DNA from 3 places in the Paenibacillus sp. FSL W7-1088 genome. Region 3 is predicted to be linked to each of the others. Evidence: predicted binding sites of a transcription regulator. Region 3 holds the regulator's gene; each other region holds the start of a gene.
What was found. The regulator NrdR, encoded in region 3, represses ribonucleotide reductase genes. The targets are predictions, from matches to a motif close to AACACNATATATNGTGTT.
Positions count from the first base shown of each region.

Region 1: nrdI (class Ib ribonucleoside-diphosphate reductase assembly flavoprotein NrdI) is a predicted target of NrdR. The motif match lies at 1,258-1,275, and genes of this name have one in related genera.
Region 2: MKY42_RS30350 (anaerobic ribonucleoside triphosphate reductase) is a predicted target of NrdR. The motif match lies at 893-910, and genes of this name have one in related genera.

Region 1 covers NZ_CP150216.1:4,301,259-4,303,529, forward strand. The annotation lists gene MKY42_RS19210 (histidine kinase) at 1-176, opposite strand, end outside; gene MKY42_RS19215 (response regulator transcription factor) at 205-933, opposite strand; gene nrdI (class Ib ribonucleoside-diphosphate reductase assembly flavoprotein NrdI) at 1,317-1,676, shown strand; gene nrdE (class 1b ribonucleoside-diphosphate reductase subunit alpha) at 1,663-2,271, shown strand, end outside.
Region 2 covers NZ_CP150216.1:6,726,922-6,729,192, reverse strand. The annotation lists gene MKY42_RS30350 (anaerobic ribonucleoside triphosphate reductase) at 1-835, opposite strand, end outside; gene MKY42_RS30345 (histidine kinase dimerization/phospho-acceptor domain-containing protein) at 1,209-2,271, shown strand, end outside.
Region 3 covers NZ_CP150216.1:2,226,189-2,228,459, reverse strand. The annotation lists gene MKY42_RS10310 (IPT/TIG domain-containing protein) at 1-452, opposite strand, end outside; tRNA gene MKY42_RS10305 (tRNA-Ala) at 694-769, opposite strand; gene nrdR (transcriptional regulator NrdR) at 951-1,418, opposite strand; gene MKY42_RS10295 (alpha/beta-type small acid-soluble spore protein) at 1,533-1,754, shown strand; gene MKY42_RS10290 (lytic transglycosylase domain-containing protein) at 1,862-2,271, opposite strand, start outside.

The DNA of each region.
Region 1 (2,271 bases), 2.1 Mb from region 3:
AGAAACAACCGAGTTAACAACGTTATACTCACTACATACACAATGACAGGTGTTAGCCAGTTGCCCAAATCCATTGATATATAAGGGAGTAGAAACCGATGTCGTACATATTCCCAGAGAGCAACGGTTAAGGTGGGAATCAGCAAGATCATCCACTTGATTTGTTTATAAGACATGTTCCCCTCCTGAACTTCAAGATAAGCATCAGTGAGGCAGACGAAGAATATAACCGAACCCCCACAGGGTTTGAATCAGATCTTCCCGATTCGGCACATGTTCGGAGAGTTTGTCCCGCAACCGTTTTACATGGGTATCTACGGTTCGATAATCCAGATCTTCCTCATGCTCCACTTTCCAAACAATTCTCAGCAAATCCTGCCTGGAGAATGCGATTTCCGCGTGTGTCGCCAGATGATAAAGCAAATCAAATTCTTTGGGAGTCATATGAATCTCCTCGTCTTCTACTGTGACTCTTCGGGAAGTAGGATTGATTAAAATAGAGGAGATCAACACCTCGCTTGCTGAATGGTCTTTTGACGCAGGTTTGATTAATCCGTTATAACGAGCCATCATGGTTTTGATGCGCAGCACAACTTCCCTCGGACTGAACGGTTTCATGACAAAGTCATCCGCCCCGGCTTTGAAAGCTTCAAGCCGATTCCCCTCTTCTGACTTGGCTGTCAGAAACATGACGGGTATGCTTAAGTTGGTCCGTAGATATTGGCATATTTCAATCCCCTTAATATCGGGGAGAATCCAATCCAGAATGATCATGGCATACGAGTCATGATGAAGCTTGCTTAAGGCTTGCCAGCCCAGCGAAGCCTCCTCAACGATAAATTGTTCTTTCTCCAAATACATGCGAAGAAGTCCACGGACCCGTTTATCATCATCTACAATCAATATTCTATTTTGCTGCAGGGTCCCGTTCATGTCTTACCTCCAAATCTTTGCGATATGTAATCAGCATACCTTCAACGTACTCAAAAGGCATGACTCCATAGAGCCATGCCTTTTGATAATCTATCTCTGAATTGTAGACAATGTATGAACGATGATGTTCAGGTTGATTTCTCTCCTGTGACGGCTGTCAATCATAATTCTCGAATGCACCAAATATCGTGCATTCGAATATGGATATCTACTAAGCCACAAATTTTTTAAGCCTAGTAATAGAGCCCATTCATGAGGTTTTTTCACAAAATCGATACCGATATACAATTGACAATTCTATATATTGATATAAAATTGAAAATATAATCTATATATAGTGTTTGTTTCTGATCACCGTTCATTTGTCAAGGAGGATAATGATCATGCTAATTGTGTATGATTCTATAACCGGGAATGTTAAGAGGTTTATTTCCAAGCTTCAACTGCCAGCAGTACAGATTCAAAATCAAATGACGATTGATGAACCGTACGTACTTGTGACATATACAACAGGTTTTGGGCAGATACCTGATAAGGTGTCTTCTTTTTTACAAAAAAACTCTGAATACCTGATTGGCGTGGCCGCCAGCGGTAATCGTAACTGGGGTGAGCGTTTTGCCAAAAGTGCAGATTTGATCTCTGCATCTTATAACGTCCCGGTTATTAGTAAATTTGGATTATCAGGTTCCAAGAAAGACGTGGAGTATTTTAAACAGGAGGTGAGCCGCATTGCGTCATATTGAATTAAATAACATGCTGCTAAAACGCAACTCTGATGGCTTCTTCCAGTTACATAAGGATAAAGAGGCTGTAGAGGAGTTTATGAAAGAAATTAAAGATAAAAGTATGGCATTTGCCAACATTGATGATCAGGTCAAATTCATGATTGATCATGATTATTACGAGGATTTCTATGCTTCCTATACAGCTGACGAAGTTAGAACCGTATTTGAAATTACGCGTGGCTATCAGTATACCTTTCCTTCCTATATGGCAGCGTCCAAATTCTATACTGATTATGCGTTGAGAACATATGACCGCAAAACATACCTTGAGCAATATGCAGATCGGGTAGCCGCCGCTGCACTTCATCTGGGTCGTGGACACTTTGATACGGCTTGTTTGCTGTCCCGTTCGATGATGGAGCAGCGTCTTCAACCGGCAACCCCCACTTTCCTGAATGCGGGAAAAAGTCGGCGCGGTGAACTGGTTTCTTGCTTCCTGCTTGAAATGGATGATTCACTGAACTCCATAAACTATGTCCTAAACACGTGTATGCAGTTATCCAAAATCGGTGGTGGCGTTGCTGTCAATCTGTCGAAGTTGCGTGCTCGTGGT
Region 2 (2,271 bases), 2.8 Mb from region 3:
CCGATTGGTTAATTCCTTGCTTGCATTGGAAAATATGCTGAGGGAACACGGGTGTTTCCCCCTTACCAAGTCCACGAATGGTCGCTTCCAGCAACGACCGGGATACGAGTCGACCTTCGGCTGAAGTACAGAGCCCGTAGTTCAGCGAAGTGAACGGAATCTGTCCGCCAGCACGACTGCTCATGGTGTTCAGGTTATGGATCAGGGACTCCGCAGCTTGCCCGGTCTCCAGTTCCGTTTCTTCACAGGCATAGGCAAAGGCTCGTGCACACTTCTTCTTCGCTTCATCACTATCCAGATGCAGCTGCTCATCCTCAATTCGTTCATTCTCTCCAAACAGCCGTTGTCCCTTCCGGTAATGCTTACGGAACGAACGCTTCACATAAGGTGCGAGATCCCAATCGATTTTATTGGCGGATACACCGCCATACTGGCTGTTCTGCTGGGATTGAAAAATAATGGCGACCAGTGCCATGGCAGACATGATCGTCTGAGGTGTACGAACCGAACCGTTGCCGGTGTTGAATCCGGAGGCCAGCAGCCGGTCAAATGGGATAAAGATACAGTTGGTTGTTCCGAGGGCATACTGATCCAGATCGTGTACATACAGATCGCCGTTCTCCACAGCCTGAGCGAGCTCTTTAGGCAGTACATGACGCAGAGCATGCCACTTGGCGGTCTCCGAACCGAGCCTGCTCATCTTGCCGCTGAACGAGTCTCCGTTCAGATTGGCATTCTCCCTCAGCGTATCGGCGTCTTCAGCACCTATAATTCGTCTTCCCAGGTCTGATAGCAGGTCGGATGCCGGTGGAGAGGCATACTCAAGCATGTTCATCTCAGTTCCTCCTAAAAATAATAAAATTGAAATGTATGGGATAATGTCCATTCATTGAACACTACATGTAGAGTTTCTTTATCCATTTATAAACTATATATTGTTATTTTGGTGTGATAATGATCACATGTGAGTGGCTGATCGTTCGTCATGATTCATCGCTCAGAATGATAGAGGTTTTCAAAGCTGGAGGGTAAGCGTATAATTTCTATTTACCGTGTAATTACAGTTGACGATGCTTAGAAGTAGATAGAAAACTTTATATATGTATAGGTTGTGACCACTTTTTCGCAACTTTTGAACCCTCGTTAATGGATTGAATCATACAGTGCACTATGAATTGAAAATGCAGCTAAGACAAGAGGGGTGAATCATGGGAACGGTAGGTGTTACAAGGGGCTTCTATGAAAATATACAGGAAGCCGCGTCCCATATTGTAGACGTATTAAGCGGCATCTTAAAAGTGAACACCATTTTTGTTGCCACGAACGATGGAGTGACCAATGTTATTATGGAAGCTTTTAACCGCGAGGAAGAGTTGGTCGCCAAAGGTAGTAAACTTCCATTTGAAGCGTCATACTGCAGCCTGGTCTTAAGAGATAAGGGCAGCAGTCTGATTATTACGGATACATGTGAACATCCCCTTACGAAATCCATGGACGTAACAAGCGGACTGGGCAATCGTTACTTTGTGGGGATTCCTATTATGCGGAGGTCAGGGGAAACGTTCGGCACGATCTGCCTCATGGATGATCCCGATTATGTGATTAGTGAAACGGATATGAAAACACTGCAAGCCATGGCCGTTTTTCTCGGGTATGTCGTGGATCTGGAAGATACGCTGCAAGTTCAGGAACAGAAGCTGAGTCATTCGGAGCAACTGCAAGAGCAATTGCAGGCAGAGAAGGAACGTGCGGAGTCTGAGGCGTTGACCAAGACACAGATGCTGTCGCTGATGAGCCACGAAATTCGTAACCCGCTGAACGGCATTCTGGGATTAACGGATCTGATGCGTACACCGGATATGTCGGACGAGCAGATAGAATATGTGAATATGATCGAAACCAGCGGGAACATTCTGCTCTCCCTGCTCAATAACATGATGAGTTTTAACGTCAATGACGCAGGCCAAACGGTTGTGCATGATGATCCATTCGATCTGGTCGCCACGATTGAAAATACCGTTTATCTCTACGCGGGACTGGCGCTGAGCAAGAACATTGAGCTGGGTTTGAACCTTGATCTGAACGTATCTCAGGTTTTCGTCGGGGATGAAATAAAGATCGGACAACTATTGGCCCATGTCATGCAGTATGCCCTAGATTCAACACGGACAGGCTCCGTATTGGTTACGGCAACCGTAGCTGGTGGAGATACAGAAGAGGCGGGTACGCTTCTACTCCATGTGAAGTACACTGGCCGCATGTTGTCTTCGG
Region 3 (2,271 bases):
ACAATCTCGTTCATGTTCACTGTAAAACTCAAGTCTTCTCCTGCACCATAAGTGCCATTGGCAGGAACAGATACACTTGTAACGATAGGCATAACTGTGTCGACATAGTAATGGTTAGATACGGTGGTTCCGCTCCCCACATTGCCTCCAGCAATTATACCTGAATGATTGAGCGAAATATTGAAGGGGCCGCTGTGATTGCTTAGAGGCGGCGTGAGTGTTGCGCTATAAGTGATATTGTCAGAAGTTGTTAATCCACTAAGAATGCCGCTACCTGTTTCCAAATCAGCAAGATCAAATCCAGTCACCGCTTCTGAAAATGTAATCGTTACCATTGACGTTTCTCCGGAAGTCAGAAGTTCGTCAGCTACAACAATGGTGGCTGTTGGAGTGGCAGCAAACGCCTTGTCAAATAAGTACAATGGCAGCAAACTTAAAATAATTACACCCATAAATAACTTTCTTATTATTCTTGTTTTATACATATCCTGTTACCCACTCTCTCTAAGTTAGGATTCACCGCGAATTTCAAGAAAATGCTTGTCCAGTCATGTGCTATTATATAACATTGTGAGTCCTCGTTCAGTAAATTATTGAATAGTATTGCATACGGCACTTTCTTCGTCCTATCAGCGAATGTCCATACAAAAACAAAAAAACGCAGTTCCGAAGAACTGCGCGCATTTACTATTTTGGTGGAGCCTAGGGGGATCGAACCCCTGACCTCATCGCTGCCAGCGATGCGCTCTCCCAGCTGAGCTAAGGCCCCAGAATTATGAGTGAAACAAGTTGTCCAACTCTGCAATGCTCCGCAGGCGACTCCTATATCATATAAAATACAGCTTTTGCTGTCAACCATTTTTTTACCAACCAAAATGATTGGAGAAGAACAACCTTTTACCTGGAACACATGACCGTAACCCAGAATGCTCTTCTCCTTTTCCGCTCCATTACTCCTCGATGTCTTCTTTGGACAAAAGAGATTTCAGTTCTTTCATGAACATATTGATGTCTTTGAATTGACGGTACACTGAAGCGAAGCGAACATAGGCTACTTCATCCACTGGAAACAGCTGTTCCATCAGCAGTTCACCAATCTGACGGCTCTCGACTTCAGCATCGGCTGTATTCCGCAGAGCTTTTTCTGTCTCGGATACCATCATCTCCAGCGTTTCTACCGACACCGGCCGTTTTTCGCAAGCTCGAATCAGACCACGGAGAATCTTGTCTCTGCTGAACTCTTCCCGGCTGCCATCTTTCTTAATAACGATCAACGGTGTTTCTTCAATCATCTCAAAGGTTGTAAATCTTCGGGCACACTGCTCACACTCACGGCGACGACGAATCGATTTCGCTTCGTTGGCCGGACGTGAATCAAGCACTTTGGTACCCATATAACCGCAATAAGGACACTTCAAATCAGATCACTTCCCACGTTTGACTTTTTACCACAAATTCCCTTAAGCATTTAGTTATGAAAATCGTATTGCCGACACATAATACTTTTACCAACCGCGAGGAGGTGAACAGCAATGGCACAAAGCAATGGTAACTCCAACAACCTGGTGGTAACTAAAGCTTCCGCAGCTCTCGAGCAAATGAAATATGAAGTTGCTCAAGAACTCGGAATCAGCATCCCACAAGACGGATACCAAGGTAACATGACTTCTTACGAGAACGGTTCGATCGGTGGATACATCACGAAGCGTCTGGTAACAATTGCAGAACAGCAATTGGCAGGTCAATACCAATAATATCTGCATCGTAATACGGTACACAGAGGAGCATGGAGCGGCCGGTGAATAACCGGTCTGCTCGGTGCTTCTACTTATTTTAGACCACGAATCCAGAGCGTCTTAACTTAGAACGTATTATAGATCTTTACATATTGATTATAATAATAAATGACGCGTTGTACATAGTGCCGGGTTTCACCAAACGGAATATCTTTGACCGTCTCGAAAGAGCCGTCCCATACGCCATCCCTTAGCCATGAGTTCACTTTACCTGGACCTGCATTGTAAGCAGCAATCATAGCCGCTTCATTCCCGTCAAATTGATCGGACAGATTACGTAGATACCAGGTACCCAGCTGGATATTTCTTTCAGGCTCGTGCTTCAATTCTTCCAGTGAGGTGCCCGGAATTTTCGCTTGCTCCATAATCCAGTTTGCGGTGTCTGGCATCAGCTGCATTAACCCGATGGCACCTCTTTTGGATTCCTTGCTTGTCTTAAAATTGGTCTCCACCTTGATGATGGAAGCTATGAGAA